Regions from separate parts of the Aeromicrobium panaciterrae genome, predicted to be linked through region 1. Evidence: predicted binding sites of a transcription regulator. Region 1 holds the regulator's gene; each other region holds the start of a gene.
What was found. Region 1 encodes HrcA, which represses chaperone genes, less so after heat shock. Its sites were predicted from a motif close to TTGGCACTCGNNNNNNNCGAGTGCCAA; they were not measured.
Positions count from the first base shown of each region.

Region 1 (10,473 bases):
GCTTGTTGAGCACGGCGATCGTCGCCGGATCGACCAGGCGGAGCGTCAGCTCGGTGGCGGGGTGCAGGCGCATACGGCGCATCGCGAAGCGGCAGAGTCGAGTCAGCGCGACGACATCAACGTCTGCGCCGGACTCATTGAGAACGTCGACGTTCATGCGTTGCCTGCCCATCCGCTTCGTATTCGCCATATGCAGCGACGATGCGGCCCACGAGCTTGTGGCGTACGACGTCAGATGCCGTGAGCATCGAGAAGTGGATGTCGCGTACGTCCTCGAGCACGTCCTGGACTACCCGGAGTCCGCTCTTCGACGCGGTCGGCAAGTCGACCTGCGTGACGTCACCCGTCACGACCATCCGCGAGCCGAATCCCAAGCGAGTCAGGAACATCTTCATCTGCTCCTGCGTCGTGTTCTGTGCCTCGTCGAGAATGATGAACGCGTCGTTGAGCGTGCGGCCGCGCATGTAGGCCAGCGGCGCGACCTCGATGACGCCTGAAGCCAGGAGCTTGGGGATCGTCTCGGGGTCGATCATGTCGTGCAACGCGTCATACAGCGGGCGGAGATAAGGGTCGATCTTCTCGCCGAGCGTGCCGGGCAGGAAGCCGAGGTGCTCGCCAGCCTCGACGGCAGGACGAGTCAGGATGATGCGGGTGACTTCCTTGGCCTGCAGCGCCTGGACGGCCTTGGCCATCGCGAGGTAGGTCTTGCCCGTACCGGCAGGGCCGATGCCGAAGACGATCGTGTGCTTGTCGATCGCGTCGACGTACTTCTTCTGGTTGACCGTCTTGGGGCGGATCGTCCGGCCACGGTTGGACAGAATGTTGAGGCTGAGGACCTCGGCGGGCTTCTCCTCGGTCTCGGTCTGCAGCATCGTGATGCTGCGCTCGACCGTCTCGGGAGTCAGGTGCTGTCCAGTACGCACGATCGTCACGAGCTCATCGAGCAGGCGCTCAACCATGGCCGCTTCAGCAGGCGATCCGGTGACCGTAATGGTGTTTCCGCGCACGTGAATGCGCGCCTCGAAGGAATCTTCAATGAGGCGGAGAAATTCGTCGGCAGGCCCGAGCAGGGAAACCGCCGGAACGCTCGACGGAATCGTGAACGTATGTGCCGGTGCAGTGTCTTCAGTCATCTGTATCCATCGTACGGGCAGGCTCAGCCCGGAGGCCAACTCATTGAGCGGCCCGCCAGCACATGGCCATGGCAGTGGAACACCGTCTGATTGGCGTCGGCACCGGTGTTGAACACCAAGCGGTATGACCCGTTGCCTGCTTGATCGGCAATCGACTTGGCTTCGTTGAGCAGGGCAATCGCCGCGTCGGGGTCAGCGGCCGCGAGGCTGCCGATATCGGGCTCGTGCCGGCGCGGGATGACGAGGACGTGAGTCGGCGCCTCGGGGTTGATGTCCTTGAACGCGAAAGTGTGCTCGGTCTCGCTGACGACCTCGGCCGGAATGTCACCCGCGACGATCTTGCAGAACAGGCAGTCTGGATCGGGCTGGCTCATTTGAACGCATCCTTGATCTTGCCGAAGACGCCCTTGTGGTTGACGCCCATCAGCGCTTCGGGTCGCTCCTCGTCACGGAGCTTGGCGAGCTGAGCGAGCAGCGCACGCTGTTCCTCGTCCATACGTGCGGGGGTTTCGACGATGACCTGCACGTTGAGGTCGCCGCGTCCTGATCCGCGCAGACGAGGTACGCCCCAACCCTTGATCGTGATGGTGTCGCCGGACTGGGTGCCGGCAACGACGTCGAGGGGCACGGTCTTGGTGTCTTCATCCGTGTCGGGTACGTCGGCTTCGAGCGTCGGCAGGTCGATGTGCGCGCCAAGTGCGGCGGCAGTCATCGGCAGAGTGACCTGGCAGAAGAGCTGATCACCCTTGCGGCTGAACATTGGGTGACGTCGCACGTTGATCTCCAGGTAGAGATCGCCGGCAGGTCCGCCGCCGGGTCCGACCTCGCCCTCACCGGAGAGCTGGATACGAGTTCCGTGATCGACGCCGGCCGGGATCGTGACCGAGATCGAGCGACGCGAACGTACGCGGCCTTCGCCAGCGCACTCGGCGCACGGCTCGGGGATCACGGTGCCGTAGCCGTGGCACGCGGGGCACGGGCGCGACGTACGGATGTCACCGAGCAGCGAGCGCTGAACGTGCTGGACGTCGCCGTGGCCGTGGCACGTACGGCAGGTGACGGGCTCCGAACCTGCCGCTGCGCCACTGCCGCTGCAGGTCGTGCAGGTGACAGCCGTGTCGACCTTGATCTCCTGGCTGACGCCGAAGGCGGCTTCGGCCAGATCGATCGTCAGGCGAAGCAGCGCATCCTGGCCGCGCTGGGTGCGGGGACGGGGTCCGCGACCGGTGTTCTGGCCGAAGAACGCATCCATGATGTCGTCGAACGAGAAGCCCTGCCCGAAGCCCGATCCACCGGAACCGCGCAGCGGGTCGCCACCGCGATCAAATGTCGCGCGCTTTTGAGGATCCGAGAGCACCTCGTACGCGATGGTGATGTCCTTGAAACGCTCGGAGGCGTCAGGCGCATCGTTGACGTCAGGGTGCAGCTGACGCGCGAGCTTGCGGTAGGCCTTCTTGAGCTCTTCCGCGCTCGCGTCGCGTCCGACGCCGAGTGTTGCGTAGTAATCCTGTGCCATTGGTCCAGTTCTTGTTGAGGTTTAGGTGTCCGCCAGCGATCGCCCGACATAGCGGGCAACGGCGCTCACAGCGGCCATGGTTGCGGGGTAGTCCATACGGGTTGGTCCGACGGTGCCGAGCGTTGCTAGTGCTTGCTCATCGGCGCCGTACGAGGTTGAGATGACAGCCGTACCGAGCAGGTTGTCGTTGCCGGTCTCAGCACCGATGCGTACGGTCAAGCCCGAGGTGGCTTCGCCGAGCAGCTTGAGGAGTACGACCTGCTCCTCGATGGCCTCGAGCACCGGCTTGATCGCCGAATCGAAGTCACTGCCGAAACGAGCGAGGTTGGCGGTTCCTCCGACGGCGATGCGCTCGTCCGAGCGCTCGTTGGTGAAGGTCTGGGACAACGTCGTGACGATCGACGAAACGATCGGGCGATCATTGGGGTCGAAGGTCTCGATCATGTCCGCCAGTCGCAGCGATGCTTCGGGGAGTCGCTGACCGAGTGAAGCGTGTGAAATTCGCGAACGCAGATCCGACAACAGCTGCTCAGTCGGTGTCTCAACGAGCTCGATGATCCGCTGCTCGACGCGTCCGCTGCTGGTGATGACGACCAGCAGGACGCGCGAGCCCTCGAGCGCCACGACTTCGATGTGACGCACGGTCGAACGGGTCAGGGAGGGGTATTGAACGATGGCGACCTGGTTGGTGAGCTGCGCCAGCACTCGTACGCTGCGCTGCACCACATCGTCGACATCGACCGCACCGGTCAGGAACGTCTCAATCGCCCGGCGTTCCGCCTGCGAAAGCGCCTTGACCGTGGCCAATCGGTCGACGAACATCCGGTAGCCCTTGTCGGTCGGGATGCGACCGGCGCTGGTGTGGGGCTGGGTGATGTAGCCCTCGTCCTCGAGCGCGACCATGTCATTGCGGATCGTTGCAGGCGAGACACCCAAGTGGTGACGCTCTACGAGAGCGCGTGATCCCACCGGTTCCTGCGTGGAGACATAGTCCTCGACGATTGCGCGGAGAACGTCAAGACGTCGATCGTCAGACATACTTCTCCGTTCCGCGCGTCGCGTTGGCACTCCCCCAGGGCAAGTGCCAGTCTAGCGATGTGAGTGACAATGCCGAATCTCCGTACGAGGTCGGCGGCACTGAGCGCACGCTGACCTATTCGCCGCGGCGCATCACGATCGACGACGGCACCGAGATCGTCCACGAGTCCCTCGGCGGCACCCTCGTGTCAGCGTGGGCAGGCGACCTCGGTGAGCAATACGTCGAGGTGGTCCATCTCGGACACGGCCCATCCGGTGGTGAGCTTGTCCTCGTCCTACCGGACCGCAATGTCGTCGTGATCGGCGATCTGTATGCCGCCAGCCCTGCTGGCGCCACGCCGACGTGGGCTGAGGCAGTCGACCTGACCCTCGGACTCACTACTCTCTCCACCAAGATCCTCTCGAGCTCAGGTCCGGTCACCCGGGATGAGCTCGAGGCATTTCATCAACAACTTCTCGGGGTTCTGCATGGCTGACAGATATGGCACTGACGTGCTCTCAGGCGACTGGCGCAAGCCACCGCGTGGGCGCTCAGTGGAAGTGGTGGCCGAACGCGGCATGGTCGTCGAAGATGCGACGACCGGATTCGTCGGCGAGATCATGGTGGTCGAGAAGGATCTCGGCATGATGGTGCTCGAAGATCGCCGCAACACTCGGCGCTCGTTCCCGTTCGGCCCGGGCTTCCTGCTCGATGGGGCACCTGTCGTTCTGCGCCCGCAAGCCGCGAGAGCACCCAAGACGAGCGCGCGTACGGCCTCAGGCTCCCGCACGGTCGAAGACACCCGGGCGCGCGTCGCTCTGCCGAGCCGCATCTACGTCGAGGGTCGACATGATGCCGAGCTGGTCGAGAAGGTCTGGGGAGCTGATCTGCGCGTCGAAGGCGTGGCAGTTGAGTACCTCGGCGGCATCGATGATCTCGTCGGCGTCGTCGACGAATTCGATCCCGGAGCCGGGCGACGCCTCGGCGTACTGGTCGATCACCTCGTACCGGGCTCCAAGGAGACCCGCCTCGCCGAGCAGGTGTCCGGCCGCGAGCACGTGCTGGTTGTCGGCCACCCGTATGTCGACGTCTGGCAGTCGATCAAACCTGATCGACTCGGTCTGGAGGCCTGGCCCGTCATCCCGCGCGGCACTGACTGGAAGCACGGCATCTGCGAAGCACTTGGCTGGCCGCACACGGATCAGGCGGACATCGCTCGTGCGTGGAAGCACTTGCTGAGTCGGGTGGACTCGTACGCCGACCTCGAGCCGTCGTTCCTTGGTCGGGTAGAAGAACTCATCGACTTCGTCACCGTTCCCTAGTCGACGAGTTCGCGCACGACCGCGTCGGCGAGCAGCCGTCCCGGGAGCGTCAGCACCAGACGCTCGTCTGCGACATCGGCGAGCCCACGGGACACCAGGCCCGGTACGGCCGCCGTCGCGCCTGTGCTGAGTGCGTCCAGCCCAAGGCCTGAGCGGAGGCGGGTCTCGAGCATGATCCGCTCAACCCTCGCCGTGTCCGCATCGATCGTCTCGCCGTCGTGGCGAGGCGCTTCACCAGCCGCGAGCCGCTGCGCGTACGCAGCGGGGTGCTTGACGTTCCACCAGCGCTCTCCGTTGACGTGTGAGTGCGCGCCGGGTCCGATGCCGAGCCAGTTGTCGCTGTGCCAGTACAGAACGTTGTGGCGACACTGCGCTGCTTCGTCGCGTGCCCAGTTGGAGAGCTCATACCAACCGAGCCCCGCGGCCGAGAACAGTTCGTCGGCCAGGAGGTACTTGTCGGCGGTCTCATCGTCGTCGGGCATGACGACCTCGTGGCGATTGACCTTGCGGGCGAAGGCGGTGCCCTGCTCGACAATCAGCGCGTACGCACTGACGTGGTTCGGCTCCAGCGCGATCGCCTGCTCGACGCTGGTGCGCCAATCGGCCATCGACTCCCCCGGCGTGCCGTAGATCAGGTCGACGCTGAGCTGGTCGAAGCCGGCCTCCCGCGCCCACTTCACGGCCTGTGGCACGTTGTCGGGGTTGTGGGTGCGATCCAAGGTCGCCAGCACGTGAGGCACCGCGGACTGCACGCCGAATGAGATCCGGTTGAAGCCGCCTTCGCGCAGGATCGCGAGCGACTCCGGCGTCACGCTGTCGGGGTTGGCCTCTGTGGTGACCTCGACATCAGCGGCCAACCCGAAGTTGTCACGCAGGGCGTCAAGGAGACGTACGAGATCAGCCGACGGCAGTTGGGTAGGAGTGCCGCCGCCGAAGAAGACCGTCTCGATCTCTTGGCTGTACGTGCGTGCCGCGAGCTCGATCTCGCTGATTGCGGTGTCCGCGTACGACGCTCGCGTCGCGCCTTCACCGAGCTCGTCTGCCGTATAGGTGTTGAAGTCGCAGTAGCCGCAGCGCACCGAGCAGAACGGCACATGGACATAGACGCCGAAGGGCCGCTCACCTCGGGAGGTGAGCGGCCCTGTCGTGGTCATCTACTTAGCGTAGAAGCCGTCGAGGATTGCCTTGTTGTTGGCTTCGACGACATTGCGCTTGACCTTCATGCTCGGTGTGATCTCGCCGTTCTCGATCGAGAGATCGTGGTCGAGGATCGCGAACTTCTTGATCGTCTCCCAGCGGTTGACCTTGGAGTTGAGCTCCTCGATCTGGCCTTCGATGAGATCGTGGATTTCCTTGGAGCTGACGACCTCCGCGTATGACTTGCCCGCCATGCCGTTGTTGGCAGCCCACTCGGCGACACCGTCGGGATCGAGGGTGATCAGCGCTGAGCAGAAGTTGCGCTCGTTGCCGTGTACGAGGATCTGGCTGGTCAACGAGCTGATGCCCTTGAACATGCCCTCGATGTGCGGCGGCGCGACGTACTTGCCGCCCGACGTCTTGAAGAGTTCCTTCTTGCGGCCGGTGATGTAGAGGAAGCCGTCCTCATCGATGCGACCCTCGTCACCGGTGTGCAGCCAGCCATCCTCCAGCGACGAGGCGCTCTCGCCCTCGAGGTTGTGGTAGCCGCGCATGATGTGCGGGCCCTTGATCAGGACTTCACCATCAGCCGCGATCTTGGCTTCGCTGCCGGGGAACGGCGTACCGACCGAGCCGAGCTTGAAGTTGTCGGGCTGGTTGACGAAGGCGCCAGCCGACGTCTCGGTGAGGCCGTAGCCCTCGAGAATCAGCACGCCCGCCGCGTGGAACCACTCGGCGATATCGGGCGACAGCGCTGCAGCGCCGGAGATGAAGAAGCGGACCCGACCACCAAAGCGCTCGCGCACCTTGGAGAACACCAGCTTGTCGGCAATACCGTGCTGAAGCTTGAGGATCGGCGAGATCGACTTGCCCGAGCGCACAGCGCGCGAGTGCTCGAGCCCGACCTTCTCGGCCCAACGGAAGATCTTGAGCTTGGCGCCACCCTCGGCTTCGGTCATACCGACGATTCGGCCGTAGGCCTTTTCGAAGATGCGAGGAGCCGCACCCATGAACGTCGGCTTGATGATCGCCAGGTTGTCGACGATCTTGGGCACGCGGCCATCGATCGCGGTGGCGAAGCCCACGGCCAGCTGGGTCGTCAGCAGCACCTTGCCGAACGAGTGAGCCATCGGCAGCCACAGGAACTGCAGATCGTCGATGCTCAGGAAGTCGCCGGCAACCATGACGGAGCCTTCGTACGTCCAGCCGTCATGGCTGAGGCGTACGCCCTTGGGGCGGCCCGTGGTGCCGGAGGTGTAAATCAGGGTGGCGAGTGAGTCGCCTGTCGTCGCGGCGACGCGCTCTTCGATGACCTTCGGGTGCTCGTTCAGGTAGGCCTCGCCGAGCTTCTCGAGGTCATCGAGACCGATGACCCAGTCACCGTCAGTGGTGCCTTCGAATACGACGACCTTGGTGATCGACGGCAGTTCGGAGTGCTTCTCGCGGAGCTTGGCGACCTGATCGTCGTCCTCGGCGAACACGATGCGGCTGTCCGAGTCGGCCAGGATGTATGCGACGTCGTCCGACATGGTGCTCGGGTAGACCGTGGTGGTTGCGGCGCCTGCGGCGTTGACCGCGAGGTCAGCGAGGATCCATTCGAGGCGGGTGCCGGACGCAATCGCGACACGCTGCTCGGCTTCGATACCAAGTGACACCAGGCCAGCAGCAAGATGCGTCACTCGCACGCCGGTCTCAGCCCAGGTCAGCGAGTGCCACTTTTCGTTCTCGTCCGGGTAGCGGTATGCCTCGTGGCCGCCCGATTCCTTGACGCGGTTGTAGAACATCGCGCTGACGCTCTTTGCGCGGTTCTTGACGATCTCAAGCTGTTCGGGGGTGGCAACTGAAGTACTCATGACATTCCTTCATACGCGCGTACTGGGGGGATGTGGTGCGGATCACCCTAACCTACCGCTGGGTCACTTGTGAGGCGTGTCCGCACGCTCACCGAGGCGTCTGCGGACGAAGGGTTCGAGCCTCGGCTCGGCCCCCAAAGCCGGGATCAAATCACGCTCGGTTGTGAGCGCGCGGAACAGGAAGTCGATCGTGATCTCGTGGCTGCGTTCCTCCACGATTTCGATCTCGTCGCCGGCCGAAATGTCGCCCTCTTCGATCACTCGAAGGTATGGGCCGGGCAACCCTCCTTGGGTGAATCGCTTCACCCAGTGCGGCTCGTCGAGGAAGCCCTGGAACACCGAGCAGGGGATACGTACGCCCGACACTTCGAGGAGTGCGCCGCCAATGCGCCACCGGTCCCCCGCGTGCACTGCGTTCAGGTCGATGCCCTGGGTCGTGAGGTTCTCACCGAACTGGCCAGCGCTCAGCGTTCGGCCGAGGATGTCGGCCCACGTGTCGAGATCCTCGCGGGAGTAGGCGTACACAGCCTGCATCTCGCGACCGTGGTTCACCAGATCCGCGATCTCGTCATCGCCGACGCCCAGCGTGTGAACACGTACGGGGCCGATGACAGGCCGTTTGTCGATCGCGGTGCGCTTGAGCTGCCCCCACGGCACGTCGACCGCCGTACCGACATTGACCGACTCGACGAACGCCACGTGGCTACTTCTTGTCGGCGTCGCCGGTCGAGAGAGCTGCGATGAAGGCCTCTTGCGGCACCTCGACGCGACCCACCATCTTCATGCGCTTCTTGCCCTCTTTTTGCTTCTCGAGGAGCTTGCGCTTGCGGCTGATGTCGCCGCCGTAGCACTTGGCGAGGACGTCCTTGCGGATCGCGCGGATGTTCTCGCGGGCGATGACGCGCGCACCGATGGCGGCCTGGATGGGCACCTCGAACTGCTGGCGCGGGATGAGTTCCTTGAGCTTCGAGGCGAGCGAGACGCCATAGGCGTACGAGTTGTCGCGGTGGACGATCGCGCTGAACGCGTCGACAACCTCGCCCTGGAGAAGGACGTCGACCTTCACGAGATCCGAAGCCTGCTCACCCGTGGGTTCGTAGTCGAGCGAGGCATAGCCCTTCGTACGGCTCTTGAGCGCGTCGAAGAAGTCGAACATGATCTCGCCCATCGGCAGCGTGTACTTGATCTCGACACGATCCTCGGAGAGATAGTCCATGCCGATGAGCTGGCCACGACGTGCCTGGCAGAGCTCCATGATCGTGCCGATGTAGTCGGTGGGGCTGAGCACGGTGGCGCGTACGACCGGCTCGAAGACCTTGTCGATCTTGCCCTCGGGGTACTCCGACGGGTTGGTGACGACGATTTCCTTGCCGTCCTCCATCTCGACTCGGTAGACGACGTTTGGCGCGGTCGAGATGAGCTCGAGGTTGAACTCACGCTCCAGGCGCTCGCGCACGATCTCGAGGTGCAGCAGGCCGAGGAAGCCGATGCGGAAGCCAAATCCAAGTGCACCGGACGACTCGGGCTCGTAAACCAGGGCCGCGTCGTTGAGCTGGAGCTTCTCGAGCGCGTCTCGCAGTGTCGGGTAGTCGTCGCCGTCGAGCGGGTAGAGACCGGCAAACACCATCGGTACGGGGCTCTTGTAGCCACCGAGCGGTTCCGTTGCACCGCGAATGTTGGAGGTCACGGTGTCGCCGACTCGCGACTGACGCACTTCCTTCACACCGGTGATCAAGTAGCCAACCTCGCCCACGCCGAGATCGCTGGCCTTCACTGGCTCGGGTGAGATGACACCGACTTCGAGCATTTCGTGCACGGCGCCCGTCGACATCATCTTGATCTTGTCGCGGTGCGAGAGCTTGCCGTCGAACACACGGACATACGTGACGACGCCGCGGTAGGTGTCGTAGACCGAGTCGAAGATCAGCGCGCGCGGCGGAGCATCCGGGTCGCCCTTTGGCGGCGGAATCTCGTCGACGATCAGGTTGAGGAGCTCCTCAACACCCTGACCCGTCTTGGCCGAAACACGGAGTACGTCGTCGGGGTTGCCGCCGATGATGCCGGCGATCTCCGCGGCGTACTTCTCGGGCTGCGCACCCGGCAGGTCGATCTTGTTGAGCACCGGGATGATGTCGAGGTCCGCGTCGATCGCGAGATAGAGGTTGGCGAGCGTCTGCGCCTCGATGCCCTGTGCAGCGTCGACGAGCAGGATTGCGCCTTCGCACGCTTCCAGGCTGCGGCTGACTTCGTACGTGAAGTCGACGTGGCCGGGAGTGTCGATCATGTTGAGGATGTAGACCTTGCCCGCGTCGTCACCACTCGACTTGGTGAACGGCATGCGTACGGCCTGGCTCTTGATCGTGATGCCGCGCTCGCGCTCGATGTCCATCCGGTCGAGGTACTGAGCCTTCATGTCGCGGCCGTCGACGACACCGGTGTGCTGCAGCATGCGGTCGGCCAACGTCGACTTGCCGTGATCGATGTGCGCGATGAT
Region 1 is NZ_JAVDWH010000001.1:1,379,714-1,390,186, reverse strand. It holds gene ybeY (rRNA maturation RNase YbeY) at 1-157, opposite strand, end outside; gene J2X11_RS07235 (PhoH family protein) at 135-1,133, opposite strand; gene J2X11_RS07230 (HIT domain-containing protein) at 1,157-1,507, opposite strand; gene dnaJ (molecular chaperone DnaJ) at 1,504-2,649, opposite strand; gene hrcA (heat-inducible transcriptional repressor HrcA) at 2,671-3,687, opposite strand; gene J2X11_RS07215 (MBL fold metallo-hydrolase) at 3,747-4,163, shown strand; gene J2X11_RS07210 (DUF3097 domain-containing protein) at 4,156-4,989, shown strand; gene hemW (radical SAM family heme chaperone HemW) at 4,986-6,143, opposite strand; gene J2X11_RS07200 (AMP-dependent synthetase/ligase) at 6,144-7,979, opposite strand; gene J2X11_RS07195 (MOSC domain-containing protein) at 8,043-8,678, opposite strand; gene lepA (translation elongation factor 4) at 8,683-10,473, opposite strand, start outside.

Region 2 (10,473 bases), 550 kb from region 1:
CACCTCGTCGAACCCCGGAACACTGCTCCCACCGGATGAGATCGCGTCACCCACGGCGCCGATATCGCCCAGGCTCGCCTTGATGCTGAGCGACCCCTTGGTGGCGTTGACGGTGCCATCTTGCGGCAGCGGCCCGGGCGACCGGCAGCCCTCATTCGAGTCGGTACCGTTCCACTGATCAGGGTTTGGCATGTTCTTACGGCAGAACGTTCCGCTTGCGGCTTGTGCGGCCTGCGAACCGTCGAACGACCACACCCGTACGTCGAGTTGATTCCATTTGGTAGTCGACATATAGGCCGTCACAGAGTTGATCGAACCGCTCTGGAGATAGTTGCCTTGTCCGGCTGGGTATCGCTGCCATTCGCCCCGGTCGACCGACACATAGGCGTACGGCCTGTCGACGGACTTCTCGGTCATGAGTAGGCCGTTGACGATCTTGGCATCGCCGGTCCATCCGAGCGATGAGCAGTCGTCGGGGATCGTGATCGAAACCGGGATCGCCGCAGTCAGACCCAGTTCAGAGCTGTACGCCATCAGCGACGTCTTGCCGATCGGCAAGCCGGACGTCTTGAACGGCTTGCCCTTCTCGAGCGATCCAATCTGCAGGTAGCCGGGCTTGAGCGGAGTTGTCGCGAACAATGCGACCTTCCCGTCACCGACCGAATCCTTGAGCGTCACCGTCGCGGCACAGTCCTTGACCGTCGCCGTGATCCCCGCCTTGTCAGCAAGGGAGCCGGGCTTCTTTGCATTGAGCTTCTTGGTTGCATCGGCAGCTGACGGGAACTTGTAGTCGATGACCGTGCCGGGCGCGTAGGGCAGCGAGAGGGACTTGCTGGTCGGCACCGGGTTCAAGTTCTTGACGCCAACGCCGAGTCGGGATGCGAGCTGCTTCGGGGTCTCGCCGGGCGATGGCGACAGCGAGGCTCGCTTCATGCGCTCGGAGTTTGGCTTCTCAACGCCGTCGACAACGACAGTGGGCGGCTTCTCGTACAGATCCTCGGCGCGATCAAGAGCCGGGACGACGAACGGTGCCGCGACCGAGATCTTGCCGTCGGCGGCGATCAGGCGTGCCGTGAGGACGTGCTGACCAGCCGTCGTGGGCACGTAGTCGAACTCAGTCGACGTCACGTCGAAGACGGGCGCACCTTTCGGCTTGTCGCCCTTTTCGGGCGACCAGCTCAAGTATGGGCGACCGTCATCCCAGACCTCGAACGTCTTCACGTCGAGTCCGGTCGGTGCCTGGATCTGGAAGGTGACCTTCTCCGCACGCTTCACGAGCGGCGAATCGACCGGCGTCAGGCTCGACGGGAAGTCGACTGGGAGCGCCTTCGACGTGTCAGTGACCGAGTCGTTCGGAAGGAACTTGTTCTTGGCGGTGATGCCAACCGTCACGATCAGCGCGAGGGCAACGATGACGGACACGATGGCGACGATCGGGCTCGACAAGAACCCGGCTCGCTTCGACGCGACGCCAGCCATCCCCACTCCTGTCGTCGGTCCCCTGAGCCACAGGCTATGGATGCAGTATGGCGCTCAGTAGTAGGGAATTCCCCCGATTCGTCGTGTTGAACGCAGCACGGCATACCGTGGGGAAATGAGTGAGTCCTTCAGGCCGATCGAGGATGGGGTCGCGACCGACCTGCGCGGCGAGATGACGTACGCGAGTTACCTGCAACTTCCGACCCTGCTTTCGGCGCAGCAGCCGGTGTCCGACCATCACGACGAGATGCTGTTCGTGATTCAGCACCAGGTCACTGAGCTGTGGCTCAAGCAACTGATCCATGAGCTGCGATCCGCCATTGCACTGATTGCGGCTGACGACCTGCCGCCGGCCCTCAAGCGTCTCGCTCGAGTGAAGGCGATCCAGCGACAGATGTTCGAGCAGTGGGCAGTGCTCGAGACGCTGACGCCGATTGAGTACGCGCAGTTCCGCGACAAGCTCGGCAAGGCGTCTGGCTTCCAGTCACCGCAGTACCGCACGGTCGAGTTCCTGCTCGGCAACAAGAACCCGCAGATGATCAAAGTCTTCGAACACGATGAGTCGCTGCGCTCAGCGCTGCAGGCGGACCTCGACGCACCCAGCCTGTACGACGAGTTCCTGCGATTCCTCGCGCGACGCGGCCATGCCGTACCGAAGCACGTGCTCGAGCGGGACGTGACGCAGCCGTACACCGCCGACCCTGGCGTGATCGAAGTCCTTCGAAAGATCTATGACTCCCCCGACACCTACTGGGATGCCTACGAGATGAGCGAGGAGCTCGTCGACGTCGAGGGCAGCTTCCAACTGTGGCGATTCCGCCACCTCAAGACCGTCGAGCGGATCATCGGCTTCAAGCGCGGAACGGGCGGCTCATCCGGAGTGAACTTCCTCCAGAAGGCACTCGAGCTCACGTTCTTCCCCGAGCTCCTCGACGTTCGAACGCACATCGGCGCCCCTTAGGGCGTGTCTGCCTCGGTCCAGCCCACGTTTTCTCGCACGACCCGGGCAGGAATACCGGCCACCGCTGCATAGTCGGCGATTTTCTGCCCGCGGACCATGCTGAGTTGACCAACCACGACGCCATCGCCAATGTCGGAGTGACCGGTGACCACCGCGTCCCGACCCAGCCATACGTGACTCCCGATGCGAATGTGCGCCCCAAATGGATTGATGCGCTCTCCCGTTGTGCGGTCCTCGAGGCGATGCATGTCGTCAGTGGCGACATAGACATTGGCCGCCCACAACTGGTCTGGGCCGGCGACGATGCTGCCACCGTTGCGCGCGTCAATGACGGCACAACGAGTCGCCGTGACGGGTCCGTGAAGCACCACGGTTGATTCGGCGCCGCAATACATCTCTCCCGCCGTCAGCTTCACGTTCTGATCGATGAAGACGATGGCATCGTCTCCTCCGATCAAGAGGGATCTGAACAGGTGCATTTCTGAGCCAATGGCGATCAAGACGTTGCGCACAGGGATCATCGTGAGTGTCTCGATGATCTCGTCGGCGAGGTTGGCTCCCTCCGCGAAGTAGAGCGCGTTGCCGTCCTCGTGCCACCAGTCGGGGAAAGGGTCCATAACCCGTCGCCACGTCGCAGCACTGAGCGCGTCCGCGTCGACACCCGCGACGTGCAGGCGTTTGCGGTGTTCGGCGGTCATCTCCTCGCCGCGGGTCAATTCCACCGCCGCATCATCGCAGACGGCGGGGTCCGCGAACGACGAAAGCCCCGAACCTTTCGGTCCGGGGCCCTCGTTGTGTTGCTGAGTTCTTAGAACCCCATACCGCCCATGTCGCCCATGTCGGGGGCGCCACCGGCCGCAGCGGGCTCCGGCTTGTCGGCGACAACTGCCTCCGTCGTGAGGAACAGTGCGGCGATCGAGGCTGCGTTCTGCAGCGCCGAGCGCGTGACCTTGGCGGGATCGATGATGCCGGCCTTGATCATGTCGACGTACTCGCCCGTGGCCGCGTTGAGTCCGTGGCCCTGCTTGAGTCCGGCAACCTTCTCTGCGACAACTCCACCTTCGAGACCGGCGTTGATCGCGATCTGCTTGAGCGGAGCCGAAGCAGCGACACGCACAATGTTGGCGCCAGTCGCTTCGTCACCTTCGAGGCTGAGCTTCTCGAACACTGCGGCAGTTGCCTGCACGAGTGCAACGCCACCACCGGCGACGATGCCCTCTTCGACAGCAGCCTTCGCGTTGCGGACAGCGTCCTCAATGCGGTGCTTGCGCTCCTTGAGCTCGACCTCAGTTGCCGCGCCGACCTTGATGACAGCAACGCCGCCGGCCAGCTTGGCGAGACGCTCCTGGAGCTTCTCCTTGTCGTAGTCGGAGTCGCTGTTCTCGATCTCGGACTTGATCTGAGCAACGCGGCCCTGGATCTGCTCCTCGGAACCGGCGCCTTCGACGATCGTCGTCTCGTCCTTGGTCGTGACGACCTTGCGAGCCGTGCCGAGCAGCGTCAGGTCGGCGGTCTCAAGCTTGAGTCCAACTTCCTCGCTGATGACCTCTCCACCCGTGAGGATGGCGATGTCGGCCAGCATGGCCTTGCGGCGGTCACCGAAGCCGGGAGCCTTGATGGCAACCGACTTGAACGTGCCACGCATCTTGTTGACGATCAGGGTCGCGAGAGCCTCGCCCTCGACGTCCTCGGCGATGATGACGAGGGGCTTGCCCGACGCCATGACCTTCTCGAGGATCGGGACCATGTCCTTGACCGTGCTGATCTTGCCGTTGTAGATGAGGACGTAGGGGTCCTCGAGCACAGTCTCCATACGCTCGGGGTCCGTCACGAAGTAGCCCGACAGGTGACCCTTGTCGAAGCGCATGCCCTCGGTCAGCTCCAGGTCGATGCCAAACGTGTTGGACTCTTCGACTGTGATGACGCCTTCCTTGCCGACCTTGTCCATGGCTTCGGCGATGATCTCGCCGACCGTGGTGTCAGCAGCGGAGATCGAGGCAGTAGCAGCGATCTGCTCCTTGGTCTCGACGTCCTTGGCCATGCCGAGCAGCTGGGCGCTGATGGCTTCAACAGCGGCCTCGATGCCCTTCTTGAGGCCCATCGGGTTGGCGCCGGCTGCGACGTTGCGCAGACCTTCGCGAACGAGTGCCTGGGCGAGAACGGTGGCCGTGGTGGTGCCGTCGCCTGCGACGTCGTCAGTCTTCTTGGCGACTTCCTTGACGAGCTCGGCGCCGATCTTCTCGAACGGGTCCTCCAGCTCGATCTCCTTGGCGATGCTGACACCGTCGTTGGTGATCGTGGGGGCTCCCCACTTCTTCTCCAGGACGACGTTGCGTCCCTTGGGGCCGAGGGTGACCTTGACGGCGTCAGCGAGCTGGTTCATACCGCGCTCGAGGCCGCGACGGGCTTCCTCGTTGAAAGCAATGGTTTTTGCCATGTGTACGTTTCTCCGAATGGTTGTCCACGTGGGGGTCAGGCGATGCCCGCGACGGACGGCAGCGACGTTTGGCGAACCCTTCTCGCCTTGGTGCACAGCCTCATCGGTCTGACCCGTTGATCTAGCACTCTCATCATACGAGTGCTAATCAACGTCGCGCAATCAGGTGTGGCTTCAAGCAGAGAACAGCAGGAACAGACCGGTGAACGTGTACGCGACCATGAGCACGAGCAACGCGAGCTGTCCGGACAGGCGATGCGCTTTGGGAAGCAGCGCGAGCGCGCGATCGTGCGCCGCGATCACTGCGATCACATGGCCCGTCACCACCGCCGCCACCTTGAGGAACGCCAACGTGTCGACGTGCTCTGACAGGAAGTACGCCGTCGCGGGGTCGCCGAGAGGCTGCCAACCGCGGCCAAGGGGATCCAGCATCGCGATGAACGCGGACTGTCCCTTCTCGAGAAGGTACGTCGCGTAGTGGGCGACGATGTAACCGACGACGATCGGCACCAGCGTGTGGGCGAGCAGCCCTGGCAGTGCGCGTCGACGCTCGGGGGTCAGACCGCCGCTCGCGCGAGTCGCAAGAGTGAAGAGGATGCCGACCAAGGCACAGAAGCCGATGAGCGTTGCGGATTGCTCCAGAACACTTGGCGCCTTCTTCTGCCAGAACGTCGACGAAGAGAAGCTGTCGTACGCGGTCGATCCCAGCAGCGTTCCGAGAACTGCGACCAGCCCAGGTGCGACGGGAACCGTCGGGAGCGTGCGCAGTGGATTGTGCAGTGCGAAGCGACCATGACGTACGAACGGCGACAGCTTGGAAACGACCGCGCTGTAGACATCGAACGGATCGGCGCGATCGAACCACGTTGGGCCGAACAGCCATCCGCCGATCAACATCGCCCCGATGTAGATCGCGACCCACAGCCGTACCGAGGTGACATCGGCCGGATCTGGCGAAGCGAGCTCGAGCCACGCGAAAGCCATCAGTCCAGCGGCTGCCGGCCAATAGCCGAGCTTCGCCGGGTAGGTACGACGCCCATCGCCAAGCCACGACTGGATCGTGCGCCACGGCGAGAGGTCTCGCCAGACATGGCCAAACAGCAGCGCCAACGGCACCAGGCCCACCCAGGTCAGGATGTACAGCCAGCCCAGAGAAGCGTTGGTCTCGTTCGACGGCCCGCCGAACAAGGCGAGCAGGAACCACGCGGTCAGCACGAGTCCAACGACGGCTAGCCATGGACGGCGCACGGGAGGCTCCGCAGCCTCCGGATCGACGTCAGGCTTGGTGAACCGCGGCTGCTTCCACTCGACGACCAGCAACGCGAACGACAGTACGAGCGCCCACGAGGCGCCGACCATTGCGAACATCAGCGGGATCGGAAGATCGGTGGCACCGCCACCAATGCCGTGCTGCGCCAGCTCGGAACCGAGAGTCACGGGCGTGCGACGAGCTCCACGACGGTCACGTCGAGATGGTGCGCCTCGACAGCGACCTGGCCCGGCGTCTCGATCGTGAAGGTGAACGTCTTGTCGTCACCAGCCGCAACCTCGTACTCGTGCTCAGGATCGGAATGAACGTGAATCTCTTCCACGGCATCGCTGACGACGTGCAGGGTGATCGGCTCGCCAACCTTCACGTCAACCTTTTCGTCGAGAGGTAAAACCTCACCATTGGCGATCTCGATCTCAACCGTGACACCCTTCGGCGCCTCAGTGGTCGCGCTTGGCGTGGGCTCCGTTGTCGCAGTGGCTTCACTCGAGGGCTCACTCGTACTTCCGCAACCGGCAAGGGTCAGGGCCAGTAACAAGGCAGCAGCAGCTGGCTTCATTCATTTCCTTCAGGTTCAGGCTCGAAGGCACGCTCGATGAGCTCTCGCTCCTCACGCTCGTCCACTCGGTCCTTGCGGGCTATGTAGAGCACGACTCCCACCACCACGACGGCTGGGATGATCGCGGGGATCGCCAGCAGCGCGACGTGGTGGGCCAGCAGAACCTCGCCGGCAGGAGTCATGACGTCAGCGTAGGCGCACGGTCGTTCACTGCCTCGTGCTCCTCGATCTTTCGAGCGACGCGCGAGACCGCGATGCTGATGCCGAGGATGATGGCGAGGCTGCAGAACAGCACGACTCCATTGGCGATACCCCACACGAGTGGCGAGGTGTCGCCCTTCCGCTCGCGCTGGAGGATGTCGATCTCGGGTACGAAGTCGCGGGTGAACGAGGCTTCAGCCGGAAGTTCCTTCGCCTTCAACGGCGCATCGGCAGGCAGGAAGATCGGTACGGCTGCGAGCGTCCTGCCGTCCTGCAAGCGCAACAGCGTCTTCCAGTTGCCACCCACTGGCACAGGCTTGGTCGATTCCCAGGTGTTGTCACCCGTGCGACGGAGCTGATCTGTGACGATGCCGCCGCCCTGCCATGCCGTGATCTGGACCCACGTCGGATCCTTGTCAACCAGCGTGGACGGGTCGATCGTGACCTGGGCAGTCACCTCACGGTTTTCAGGCGTCCCCACCTCGGTGAGGGTGAAGTCAGCAGATGCGTTCTTGGGCACGGTGGCATTCAGGCCGTTCGCTACAGCGAGACCCGTGACCAGCACGGAGCCGACGATGATCGTTCGAGCGACCTTCTTGGTGGGCAGCTTGCCCTGGAGACCGAGCGCGAACAGCGCGCCACAGAGTCCCGAAGCAATGGCAACCGGTATCGCCATGGCCAGTCCCTCGGCCCACATGTCCTGGGTCCACGGGAAGGCGAAGACGCGATCGTTCCAGAGCTTCTCGATCACGAGACCGACGGTGCCGATCAACAGTCCGCCGACAGCACCGAACCACAAGGGCTTTTCCTTGAGCTTGGTGAAGGCGAGTAGCTCGATCAGGACCGCGCTGCCGAGGTAGAGCGGGAACACGTGGTGCGCCTCGCCCATCACGTCAGTCACGACGAACGACACGATGCCGCGCATCAGCAGGAAGAACACAGCTGCCGCGATTGCAGCGCCGGGGCCGACGTACAGGCGAGCGGCGACCAGCGGGATGCCGGCAGCGGCAACGATCATCAGCGGTGCGAACACCATGCGGAACTGGGCGATGCCGAAGTCGAACTCGCCCTGGAACACCGACAGACCGATCAGCAGCGAGCCGAACGCGACAGAGACCAGGATCGTGGACAGCCATGTGGGAAGAGCATTGCCCTTCTGCGCCATGGCAACTTCTGCCTCACGGTGCAGCAGGATGATGCCGGCGGTCGACAGACCTGCGCCACCGATCAGCATCAGGTGCGTCGGACCCCAGAGGGTCACGTCCTGGCCGAAGAGGCGGTGCCACACGTCATCGAGCGGGAAGCCGATGAGCGCGTACAGACCGCACGCGGCGATGAAGATGCCGCTGACCGGGGCGTACCAGGTGCGGGTGATCTTGACTGCGGCGACGCCGGGCTTCTCACCGTCACGCGGGAACACGACGGCGGACATGCCAGCGATGAAGAGTGCGAAAAGTCCGTACAGGATCAGGTAGTGCGCCGGGTTGGCGAGGGGTCCAGCGTCGCGGCCGCGTCCTGCGTGGAGGCTGACATCCCACATGAAGCCGAGCAGGGCGACGATCAGCGAGCTGCCGACGAACACCGTCGGGATGGTCGACCAGCCGGGCTCGCCGTTGCGAACCCCGAGGCGGTCACCGATCTTCTGGAACCAGTCAATGCGGTGGGTGCGGTGCGCCCAGGCGATGGCCAGCAGGACCAGCGTGACGAGGCCGGCAGCGATGGACAGGCCGATGACCTGACCCAGCTCGGCGCCGCCTACAGGAGCGGTGATGGGCTCGGAAGCATGAGGAAACATACCGAGAGTATGCGCATAGGTTATGTGACATTGCAAGTGTCACATACGTCACGTCAGCGTGTCTGAGCGCGAAAAAGCCCGGCCCGCAGGCCGAGCTTTTGCGCGGACGTTACTGTCCGAGAACTTCGTGGGCCTCTCGACCCTTGGGCCCATCGACAATCTCGAACTCGACCTTCTGGCCGTCTTCGAGAGTCTTGTAGCCGTCGGATGCGATCTTGGACCAGTGGACGAACACGTCGTCCTGGCCCTCGACCTCGATGAAGCCGTAACCCTTGTCAGCGTTGAACCATTTGACGGTGCCCTGCACCATGCCGCCACTCCCACCTGATGCTTCGGAGGCCCATCTGCCGAGGCCTCGTCATGCGCAGAGCCTATACGGCTCAGGCGCCTCCGGCCACGGCGGGGATTATGGAAACTTGCGCGCCGTCGGGCGTCTTCGTGGCGAGTCCGTCAGCGAAGCGCACGTCTTCCTCGGCTACGTAGATGTTGACGAAGCGGCGAAGCTTGCCGTCCTCGTCGACCACACGCGCCTTGATCCCGGGGAAGCTGGTCTCCAGCGAGTCGATGACCTCGGTCAGCGTTGCGCCCTCAGCGGTGACCTGTGACTGGTCGCCGGTGTAGCTGCGGAGGATCGTCGGGATTCGTACGTTGATGCTCACTGGTGCTCCTTGATGGTCTTAAGCGATGCCCGCGGCGACGAAGGCGTCGTACGTAGGCGCGATGGTGGCTGCAGGTCGGACAAGGTCGGCGACGGCGTCGAGCGTCTTGAGTCCGTGACCGGTGTTGATGACGACGGTCTCAAGCTCGGTGTCGAGCACCCCTGTCTCAACGAGCTTCTTGAGCACGCCGATCGTGGTGCCTCCGGCCGTCTCGGTGAAGATGCCCTCAGTGCGTGCCAGCAGGACGATCGCGTCGCGTACTTCGTCATCCGTGATGTCAGCGACAGCTCCACCAGTTTCGCGGCAGATGTCGAGTACGTAGATGCCGTCAGCGGGGTTGCCAATCGCGAGTGACTTGGCGATCGTGTCGGGCTTCTGCGGACGCACGACGTCCCAGCCCTCGCGGAACGCCTCGGACACCGGCGAGCATCCGGTCGCCTGGGCGCCAAACACCTTGTAGGGCTTGTCCTCGACGAGTCCGAGCTTGATCAGCTCTTGGAACGCCTTGTGCACCTTGGTCAGCTGCGAGCCTGAGGCGACGGGGATGACGATCTGGTCCGGCAGGCGCCAGCCGAGCTGCTCGGCGATCTCGTAGCCGAGGGTCTTGGAGCCTTCGGCGTAGAACGGGCGGACGTTGACGTTGACGAACGCCCAACCGTCCTCTTCGCCGGCGATCTCGCTGGCGAGCTTGTTGACGTCGTCGTAGTTGCCGTCAACCGCGACGAGGTTCTCGGTGTAGACGGCCGAGTTGATGACCTTGGGCGTCTCGAGGTTGCTGGGAATGAACACGACCGTCCGGATGCCAGCGCGGGCTCCGGCCGCGGCGACGGCGTTGGCGAGGTTGCCGGTCGACGGGCACGCGAACACCTTGCTGTGGAACTCGCGGGCGGCGCTCAACGCGCACGCAACGACACGGTCCTTGAAAGAGTTGGTCGGGTTGGTGCTGTCGTCCTTGACCCAAAGGTTCTTGAGGCCGAGCTCAGCGGCGAGGTTGTTGGCCTTGAGGAGCCGCGTGTAGCCGGGCTCCAGGTTGGGGCTCAACTCGATGTCGTCGGGGACGGGGAGGAGAGCTTTGTAGCGCCAGATGTTGGCGGGGCCGGCTTCGATCTGCT
Region 2 is NZ_JAVDWH010000001.1:833,639-844,111, reverse strand. It holds gene J2X11_RS04390 (hypothetical protein) at 1-1,479, opposite strand, end outside; gene kynA (tryptophan 2,3-dioxygenase) at 1,595-2,440, shown strand; gene J2X11_RS04380 (acyltransferase) at 2,437-3,162, opposite strand; gene groL (chaperonin GroEL) at 3,249-4,877, opposite strand; gene J2X11_RS04370 (hypothetical protein) at 5,052-6,314, opposite strand; gene J2X11_RS04365 (hypothetical protein) at 6,311-6,706, opposite strand; gene J2X11_RS04360 (hypothetical protein) at 6,703-6,888, opposite strand; gene J2X11_RS04355 (hypothetical protein) at 6,885-8,702, opposite strand; gene J2X11_RS04350 (cold-shock protein) at 8,812-9,012, opposite strand; gene J2X11_RS04345 (ubiquitin-like small modifier protein 1) at 9,083-9,361, opposite strand; gene thrC (threonine synthase) at 9,380-10,473, opposite strand, start outside.
Region 2: a site for HrcA is predicted at 4,999-5,025, ahead of groL (chaperonin GroEL). Genes of this name have one in related genera too.

Region 3 (10,473 bases), 1.2 Mb from region 1:
CGCCGAAGTAGCCGATCGCTGCACCGACCATGAGGCGGCCATCAGCGTCCTTGGACGCGTGCGGGAACTGCTCGGACTTCACGAAGTCCTTGACCGTGATGAGTCCGACAAGGCGGCCCGAGTCGTCGACCAGCGGCAGGCGCTCACGCTTGTGCTTGCGCAGCAGGAGCGTGGCGTCCTCGCGAGAGATGCCTTCGTGGCCGGTGATCAGAGGCATCGGCGTCATGACTTCGTCGACCTTGGTCGACGACCATTCGGCTACGGGCGTGAAACGCAGGTCGCGGTTGGTGATGATGCCGAGGAGACGGTTGTCGGTGTCGACGACCGGGAGTCCAGAGACTCGGTATTCGCCACAGATGCGGTCGAGATCCTCGAGCGTCGCGTCCGGCCCGATCGTCACGGGGTTGGAGATGATGCCTGTCTGGGTCCGCTTGACCAGATCGACCTGATAGGCCTGATCGTCGAGCGAGAGGTTGCGGTGCAGCACGCCGATGCCACCCTCGCGGGCCATCGCGATAGCCATGCGGGACTCGGTAACCGTGTCCATCGCGGCGCTGATCAGCGGGACCTTGAGGCTGATGCCTCGGGTCAGGCGTGCCGTGGTGTCGATCTCGGAGGGGTTCAGATCCGACAGACCGGGCAGCAGCAGCACGTCGTCGTACGTCAGCCCAAGGGCGGCGAACTTGTCAGGGATGCCCGTCTGCTCCATGACCTGATTGTACGGGTCATGGAGCAGACGGTTGGTCCCCACATCTTGTGAGATGTGTCAGCTGACCTTGGCGAGGTCGTCGGCCAGTCGGTTCATCAGGTCGGCGTACGCCTGGTAGCTCGGCGGTGCGACCGACGTCCACGGGATGTACGCCTTGTTCTTGGCCGCTGCGAGCGTCTGGAACACCGGCTGATCGTCGAGCAACTTCAGCCCAGCCTCGCCGGTGCGGTCGTCGTACAGGAAGACGTCGCCGTCGTACTTGTCGGCCTTCTCCCAGCTCAGGCTCTCGAAGTATCCGCCCGGGTCAGGGTTGGACGGTACGACGAGTGGCAGGTTCAGTTCTTCGCGCCAGTAGCTCAGGTCCGGGCTGACTGCCGGGTTCGACACGTAGAAGAGTTCCTTGGACGGGGATCCCGCGAGGATCTTGCGGTCACCGAGTGCGGCACCGGCAGCCTCAACGCGCTTGGCCGCTGCATCGAACTCGTCGTGCGCTTCGGTGACATCGTCGTCATCGAGGTCGGCGCCAAGCGCCGTGGCAGCCCGCTCCGTACCGTCGAGCAGCTCTGGCAGCGTCTTGCCATCGAAGCTGACAACCGCGATGGGCGCGAGCTTCTTCAGGTCTTTGGCGGTCGCGTCGTTGATGTACCAGAGGTCGTCGTCGAGGTAGGCGCTGGTGACGACCAGATCGGGCTTGAGAGTTGCCGCCTTCTCCAGGTCGATCGAGCCGTACTCACCCGCAGCGGTGACATCCGTGACGTCATCGATGTCGAGGCCGGCGACCTGCGAGTCGGGCTCGCCGGCTGCGTTCTTGAGCGGACCGAACGTTCCGACAATCTCGTCGCCAAGTCCAAGGTCGGTCAGGGCTGCCGCCATCGAGGACTGTACGAGGAGTCGCTCGGGCGCAGAGTCGAGCGAGATCTTGGTGCCGAGGTCGTCGGTGAACGTCCATGGTCCGGACTCGCTGTCGTCGGAGGAGCCGCAGGCGGCAAGGGTCAGGAGGGCTAGTGCGGCGATGGCCGCTGGGAGTCGTTTCATAAGGGCAGCCTAACCTAATCTTTGCTGTCGGCGGGAAGGGCCCCAGAACGCAAGTACGCCCGCCCCTTTCGGGACGGGCGTACTTGTAAACCAGTCTTAGTGGTTGTGACCTGCGTGAGCGTCAGCAGCCTCTTCAGCGGGCTTCTCGACGATCAGCGTCTCGGTCGTCAGCAGCATGGCCGTGATCGACGCGGCGTTGGCGAGCGCGGAACGCGTCACCTTGACCGGGTCGAGGACACCCTGCGCTACGAGGTCGCCGTATTCGCCGGTTGCCGCGTTGTAGCCCTGGCCGCTCTCGCGAACCTTGTTGACCACAACTTCGCCGGAGACGCCGCCGTTGCGAGCGATCCACTCGAGCGGAGCGTCGGCACCGAGGCGCACGATACGGACGCCGATGGCCTCGTCGCCAGTCAGTCCGAGGTTGTCGGAGAGGACGGAGACTGCGTGTACGAGAGCGGAACCGCCACCAGCGACGATGCCTTCCTCGATCGCTGCACGAGTGGCCGAGACGGCGTCCTCGATGCGGTGCTTCTTCTCCTTGAGCTCAACTTCGGTGGCTGCGCCAACTTTGACGACGCAGACGCCGCCGGCGAGCTTGGCGAGACGCTCCTGGAGCTTCTCCTTGTCCCAGTCGGAGTCCGACAGTTCGATCTCAGCCTTGATCTGGCTGACCCGACCTTCGACCTCGGCCTTGTCGCCGCCGCCGTCGATGATCGTGGTGGCGTCCTTGGTGACAACGACGCGACGTGAGGTGCCGAGAACTTCGAGACCAACCTGGTCGAGCTTGAGGCCAACGTCAGGCGTGACGACGGTTGCACCGGTCAGCGTGGCGATGTCCTGCAGCATGGCCTTGCGACGGTCACCGAACGCGGGAGCCTTAACGGCAACCGAGGTGAACGTTCCGCGGATCTTGTTGACCACGATCGTCGAGAGCGCTTCACCGTCGATGTCCTCGGCGATGATGAACAGCGTCTTGCCAGCAGCAACGACCTTCTCCAGCAGCGGGAGGATGTCGCTGACCGAGGAGATCTTGCCCTGGTTGACGAGGATGAACGGATCGTCGAGCACGGCTTCCATGCGCTCGGTGTCCGTGACCATGTACGGCGACAGGTAACCCTTGTCGAACTGCATGCCCTCGGTGAACTCGAGCTCGGTGCCCATCGTGTTGGACTCTTCGACGGTGATGACGCCGTCCTTGCCGACCTTGTCGAACGCCTCGGCGATGAGCTCGCCGATGTGTGCGTCACGCGAGGAGACGGTGGCGACGTCGGTCATGTCCTTGACGTCGTCGACCGGGCGGGCCTGCTTGTGAAGCTGCTCGACGACAGCCGCGACAGCCGCCTCGATGCCCTTCTTGAGTCCCATCGGGTTGGATCCGGCGGCAACCGCACGGAGTCCCTCGTGGACCATGGCCTGCGCGAGCACGGTCGCGGTGGTCGTTCCATCACCGGCGATGTCGTTGGTCTTGGTGGCAACTTCCTTGGCGAGCTGGGCGCCGAGGTTCTCGAACGGGTCGTCCAGCTCGATCTCACGGGCGACGGTCACGCCGTCGTTGGTGATCGTGGGGGCGCCCCACTTCTTGTCGAGCACGACGTAGCGGCCCTTGGGGCCGAGCGTGACCTTGACGGTGTCGGCGAGCTTGTCGACGCCGCGCTCGAGCGCGCGGCGGGCGTTCTCGTCAAATTCGAGGATCTTGGGCATGCAGGTGACTTCTTTCGAAAGTTGTGGGTTTTCGTGGGATGCCCCGGCTCCCACGAGGGGGCCGGGGCGTCACATCACGAAACGACAGCGAGGACGTCGCGAGCGGAGAGGATGAGGTACTCCTCGCCGTCGTACTTGACCTCGGTTCCGCCGTACTTGCTGAAGATGACCTTGTCGCCAACGGCGACATCGATCGGAACGCGGTTGCCGTTGTCGTCGACCCGACCGGGGCCTACTGCAACGACAAGACCTTCCTGCGGCTTCTCTTTGGCGGTTTCTGGAATGACCAGACCCGACTTGGTGGTCTGCTCGGCTTCGACAGCCTGGATGACCAGACGATCTTCGAGCGGCTTGATGGTGACCGACACGTGTCGACCTCCCCTTTCAGGCGGTGGAACTCTGGACGCTGGTGAGCACGCCGTCGCGGGGGTCATGCACACCTTTGCTGGCACTCTCATAGCGAGAGCGCCAATACGAAACCTAGCACTCGCAGTGCGAGAGTGCTAAGGGTGTTCGCGCTCCGCTGAACTCTCCGCTGGGGGCACACGGCAGAATCCATGCATGGATCTGGTGACGTTCGAGAAGCTGCTCTCCCCCGCGGGTCAGCTGCTGCTCGACGAGGTCGCCCAGAGTGCCGGCAAGGAGACCGACCTGGCCCTCGGCACCCGGCTCCGCAAGACGTACGCATCGGCCCTCGTCGCGGCCGCTGTGACGCAGAATCACCTGCGCGGCAAAGCGATCGCCAAGTTCGGCGAAGACGCCAGCCGGATGTACTTCACCCACGACGCTCTGGAGCAGTCGACCCGCCAACGGGTCGCTGCCCATCGAGCTTCTCGCCTGGCCTCGACAGGCGCCGAGTCTGTGGTCGACCTGGGGTGCGGCATCGGCGGCGACTTGATCGCTTTTGCCCGTGCTGGGCTCCGTGTACGCGGCGTCGAGCTGGATCCCGTACGAGCCGCAGTCGCAGAGGCCAACCTGCACGCGCTGGGTCTCGACGGTGAGGTCATCACCGCGGACGTACGCAAGGTTGAGATCGGCAAGGACGAGGTGGCGTTCATCGATCCGGCTCGACGCGATGGGCGCGGTCGTACGTTCTCCACCTCCGACCTGCAACCGCCGTGGGAATGGGTGTGCCGGCTGCTGGAAGGTCGCGCGGTGGCGAAGGTGATGCCAGGACTCGCACATGACGCGGTGCCGCAAGGCGTCGAGGCTGAGTGGGTCAGCGATGGCGGCGATCTGGTCGAGGCTTGCCTGTGGGGCGCACCCTTCGCCACGGCCACGCGCCGTGCCACCGTCCTCCCGTCGGGACAGGGACTGGTCTCGATCGGCGAGCTGGCGGCTCTCGCCCAGCCCGGTGCCTACATCTACGAACCCGACGACGCCGTCATACGGTCGGGGCTGGTCGGCGAGCTGGCCGGAGATATCGGCGGCTGGCTGATGGATACGCGCATTGCGTACGTCAGCTCCGACCGTGCCGTGACGACTCCACTGGCACGCGGTTTCCGGGTCATCGACGAGCTTCCCTTCCGTGAGAAGCCGCTCAAGGCCGCCCTGCAGGTGCGCCGCATCGGGACGCTGACGGTCAAGAAGCGGGGCGTCGACATCGTCCCCGAGGAGCTGATCAAGCGACTCAAGCTCAAGGGGCCCAATCCGGCGACCGTGATCATGACCCGCGTACGCGGCGACGGGCGGGCCTTCCTCGTCGAACGGGCATAACTGACGTCCGTAGGTGCACTTAGGGTGTCCTGAGTGAACGTCATCCCTGCAGCCGAACAGCCCCTGCGTTCCTTGTGGAAGCGGCACCGCGTCTATCGCCGGCGCTTCATCCTCGCGGTGACCATGTCGACGATCAACAAGGTCGCCGATGTCGTGCCTGAGCTCCTGATAGGTGCCGCAGTCGACGTCGTCGTACGTGGGGACGCGTCGTTCGTCGGCGAGATCCTGGGCGTCGAGTCCCGCTACTCCCAGCTCGGCTGGCTTGCCGCGATCAACGTCGTGGTCTGGATCATCGAGTCGGCGAGCCAATACGTCGCCGACGTCCTCTGGCGCGGCCTGGCACAGGGTGTCGAGCACGACCTGCGCGTGGAGGCGTACGACCATGCCCAGCATCTCGACATGTCGTGGCACGAGTCGCGACCGAGCGGATCAACGTTGGCGACGCTCAACGATGACGTCAACCAGCTCGAACGCTTCCTCGACATCGGCGCCCCAGCGATCATCCAGACGTTCCTGAACGTGGTTCTCGTCGGCGCGGTCTTCGCCCTGTCGTCCTGGACTCTGTTGCTGTTCGCCTTCACACCGATCCCGGTGATCGTCGTCGGATCCCTGGTCTTCCAGCGCCGTCTCGAGCCGCTCTACGACCGCGTACGCGAGGCTGTTTCCGATCTCTCGAGCGCCCTCAGTGCGAACCTCGCCGGCATTGCCACGATCAAGGCGTTCACCGCTGAGGACCGCGAGCGTGACCGGATCGCCGCCGTGTCGACCGCGTACCGGACCGCGAACACCGACGCGATTCGTTCGTCGGCCGCCTTTGTGCCCTTGGTCCGGATGGCGATCCTCGCGGGCTTCACGTGCACGCTGCTCCTGGGCGGCTGGGCTGTGCTCCGCGGCGACCTCGAGGTCGGCCTCTACTCCGTGCTCGTCTTCATGACCCAGCGCCTGCTGTGGCCGCTCACCGACGTCGCCACCGTGTTGGACCTCTATCAGCGCGGTCGCGCGTCGACGCAGCGGATCCTGACCCTGCTTGCTGTGCCGATCACTGTCCCTGCCGGCACGACCGTCCTGGCCAAGCCGGTTCAGGGACGCATCGAGCTCCGCGGCGTTCGCGCTGGATATGCCGACGGTCCTGACGTCATCCACGACCTCGATCTGGTGGTTCCAGCCGGAGAGACGCACGCGATCGTAGGCACGACGGGAGCCGGCAAATCTACGCTTCTGAGATTGGTGCTCCGATTCGACGATCCGCGGGCAGGCACGATCGAACTCGATGGAACCGACATCCGCGATCTCGACTGGGACTCCCTGCGTGGGTCGATGGCATACGTCGCCCAGGACGTCTACATGTTCGCTGGCACCATCGCCGACAACATCGCGTACGGGCGCCCGGACGCGACTCGAGCCGAGATCGAGGCAGCTGCCGAGGCAGCCGCGGCCCGTGACTTCATCGACGCCACGGCCGATGGCTTCGACAGCTGGGTCGGCGAACGCGGTGTGACCCTGTCAGGCGGACAGCGCCAGAGACTCGCGCTGGCTCGAGCGTTGCTTCGCGAGCCGAGCGTGCTGGTTCTCGACGAGGCAACCAGCGCCGTCGACAACGAGACCGAGGCAGCCATCCAACGTTCGCTGCGCGTGGCGACCGCGGGCTGCACGGCGCTGGTTGTTGCCCACCGGCTGTCCACGGTCCGCCATGCCCACCGAATCTGGGTCCTCGACGCCGGACGCGTCGCGGAGTCCGGCACCCACGACGACCTGATCGCCGCTGACGGCGCCTATGCCGCTCTGTGGCGGGTTCAGACGGGCGAACTGGCGCTCGACGAGCCGTCAGCCTGATTGCTTCGACGCCCGCGTCACGCAAAGATGCAGCGCATGAAGGATCTGCGCAAGCTCGTCATCTGGCTCATCATCGGCTCGTTTTCAGTCGCCGCATTGCTGGGCATCGTTGCCCTGCTCGCTGGTGGCACCTTCGGTGAGGCAGAGGCGAAGGTCCTGCTCACGACAGTGATCGTCGGCGTCGAGTCGATCGCTGTACTCTGCTACCTCTCCGTGGCAGGTCGACCAACGGCAATCGTCGGCATCCTGGGTGGGCTGGTGTCCCTCGTGCCTTTCGGTCTCGCTCTCTGGCTGACCTGGCTCGAAGGTGATGGCCTCGATGACGAAGCCGTGTGGCAGACGTTCGGGGTCGGCGTCACCATTGCTGCATCGATCGCGCAGGCGTGCCTGTTGCTTGCCATGGCGGAGCGCAAGAAGTTCGATTGGCTGCTTGTCTCGACGCTCGCCACGATTGTCATCGTCGCCGGCATGATCTCGCTCGCCATCGTCGACGGAGCCGATCTCGGCGACGGCTTTTGGCGGACGTTCGGCGTGGTCGCCATTCTCGACGTGCTCGGCACCGTCGTGATCGCTGCGATGAAGGCATTCGGCCGCGACCAGAAGCCCGAGGGCGAGCCAGCACTGCTGACTGCCGCCATCGAGTCCCGCATCGCGACGGCAGCCAAAGAACGCGGCGTCAGCCCAGCGGCCCTGATCACCGAGGCACTCGACAACTTCCTGAAGTAGACCTAGTCGGTCTGGAAGTCGACGACCAGGCGTGCCGGGTTGTCGAGAGTTGTGACCTTGAACGGCACTTCGTTGCGCAGTCCAACCGCCCAACTGAGCACGGCCTCAAAGTCGCCCGCACTGACGACGCCCGTGATTTCAGAGGTCTTGTCGTTGGTGACGGTATTGGGACCCGTGTAGGTCTCCTCACCTGCCTCCATGTCGAATCCCGAGGACGGAGTGAGCACGATCTGGACCGCGGTCTCGGCGTCCGGCAGGTCGATCGGTTCGCCCGATCCGTCCGCCAGGACGGGAAGCTCGACGTACTTCACCGTGTAGCCGGGCACGCTTTCGGAGAACTCGAGTACGACTCGATCGAACCCCGGGTGAGCCCCAACCCTGACCGCCACGAGCTGGCCGAAGTCCTCCGACTCCTCGCTGACGTCATCCGTCGAAAAGTCGGACGGAGTCTCAGTCGCTGACGGCGTTGGTGCCGATGTCGTTTCGGTGGGCTCAGATGGAGCGTCATCGCCACAGGCGCTCAGAAGAGCCGCCATCGCAATCGCTGCTGTCGCCAGCCGCAAGGAGTTCTTCATGACAACCACCGTTCTGCCGGGGTTCGAAGCCTATCGAGTCATGGGAGGGCGGACTAGCATTGCTTGACGGCGATCCCGTCGACGGGAAGCTTGCCGCGGGCCTCTGCTTTGCCGGTGAGCACGGCCACCAACGCGCGCATCGCCGGTAGCTCCGTGCCGTACAGGGCGATCTTGGTGGGTGCCGTGCTGTTCGCCAGCGCGTACGGACGATCGGTCGACACGACGATGTCGGCGTACGCGCTCCGAGAACTGGTGAAGGCAAGCGAAGAGCCGCCGCTCGTCGACAGCCCCGCCTCCTTGGCGGCGGCCTTGAAGTTGGCCACCGCTGCGGATGAGCCACTCGGTCGTACGGCCGTGACTGGATCCGACGCGCCGCACACCTCGCTGACCATGGTGATGGCGGCAGCGCTGAGTGCCTGTGACTCGATCGCGTGGCTCCCCGCATCGCCGTTCAGCTGTGGTGCCGCGTCGGCGTGGAGCAGGTGCGCGATCACGCGTGCCACCGACGCTCGGGCCTGCTTCTCGGGAATCTCGCCGGACTTCAGGGCAGCCAGGACCGCGAGGTACGCCCGATCGTTGTCTGCCGGCATGAGCGCCAGATCGCTGCCAGCCTTGATCGCCTGTACTGCCGCTTCGCCTCCCGGATAGCGCTTCACCACAGCCCCCATGCCGAGCGAGTCGCTGACGACAAGGCCGTCGTAGCCGAGCTCCTTGCGCAGCACGCCGGTGATCACCTTGCGCGACATTGACGCCGGAACGCCCGGATCGATGCTCGAGACGTTGAGGTGACCCGTCATGATGCTGGGCGCGCCCGCAGCAATGGCCGATTTGAACGGTACGAGGTCGTGATCGGCAAGGCGCTTCTTGTCGCTCGCCAACAGCGGTAGAGCGCTGTGACTGTCAGCGGAGACGTTGTGGCCTGGGAAGTGCTTGACCGCGGAAATGAGCCCTGCCTGCGAATAGCCAGTGACTGCTGCAACTACCGACTTGGCAACGATCGCGGGATCAGTGCCGGCGGATCTGGTGCCGATGATCGGGTCGGCCGCACCGATCGTCACGTCTCCGATGGGCGCGAATACCGTGTTGAATCCTGCGGCTCGCAACTCAGCGCCAGAGGCTTTTGTCGCCCCGGCGACCGCTTGCGCGCCCTGCTTCGGATCTCCGGCTATCGCCGCACCAGCCGACATGAACGTCGGGAACGGTGTCATTGGCCGCTTGAGCCTGGTGACCAGGCCGCCTTCCTGATCAACCGGCACCATCACGGGGTAGTCGCGCTCACCGCCTGCTTCCTGAATGTCGGCGTTGAACGCCTTGATCTGGCTCAGCGGGTCGTTTGTCGAGACATCAAGGATCTGCGGACTGGTGACCATCACGCCCGCAAAGTGCTTGTCGCGTACGAGGGCGAGCGAGGCGGCATTGTTGCGGTGCCGGGCGATGATCAGCTGACCCGCGAGGTCCTCGAGGCTGAGGTCGTTGGCGAGAGTCTTGGCGGCAGCGCTCTCGATTGATGTCGGCGACCACTTCATCGCCTTCTTGGTTGCGGACGGCGAGGTAGTACTGGCCGCGTCCGAAGTCGTTGCCACCGGGGTCTCGATCGGATCGGCGCGACTCAGCCACCAGACAGCCGTGCCACCGATGATGACCACCGAGAGTGCAACAGAGAGGTTGCGGCGCCAGTGCGACTTTCGAGGCGCGCGGTGGCTCGCCCTATGGCTGGGCATGACTAGGCGGCCAGTACCTGCGTCACAGGCATGCTGGAGTCGACGGGCAGATCCAGCGATGAAGGCGGCAGTCCCCTGCGTACGACCTCGGCTCCGAGCGCAGCCACCATCGCGCCGTTGTCGGTGCACAGACCGAGCCGCGGCACCCGAACGGTGATGCCGGCCTTGGCCGCACGCTCCTCGGCAAAGTGGCGCAGCCGCGCGTTGGCGGCGACACCTCCGCCGATGATCAGGGTGTCGACGTCGTGGTCCTTGCAGGCCGCGATGGTCTTCTTGGTCAGCACATCGCAGACCGAGTCCTGGAACGCGGCCGCGACATCGGCCACGTTGAACGTACGACCCATGCGCTCCTCGTGTTGAACGAGTCGAGCGACTGCACTCTTGAGCCCGGAGAACGAGAAGTCGTACTTGTACTTCTCGGCGTCGCGACCGGTGAGTGCGCGCGGGAAGTCGTACG
Region 3 is NZ_JAVDWH010000001.1:2,546,443-2,556,915, forward strand. It holds gene guaB (IMP dehydrogenase) at 1-709, opposite strand, end outside; gene J2X11_RS12995 (ABC transporter substrate-binding protein) at 767-1,744, opposite strand; gene groL (chaperonin GroEL) at 1,841-3,445, opposite strand; gene groES (co-chaperone GroES) at 3,520-3,813, opposite strand; gene J2X11_RS13010 (class I SAM-dependent methyltransferase) at 4,007-5,161, shown strand; gene J2X11_RS13015 (ABC transporter ATP-binding protein) at 5,195-6,994, shown strand; gene J2X11_RS13020 (hypothetical protein) at 7,031-7,720, shown strand; gene J2X11_RS13025 (AMIN-like domain-containing (lipo)protein) at 7,723-8,295, opposite strand; gene J2X11_RS13030 (glycoside hydrolase family 3 protein) at 8,349-10,016, opposite strand; gene tsaD (tRNA (adenosine(37)-N6)-threonylcarbamoyltransferase complex transferase subunit TsaD) at 10,019-10,473, opposite strand, start outside.
Region 3: a site for HrcA is predicted at 3,926-3,952, ahead of groES (co-chaperone GroES). Genes of this name have one in related genera too.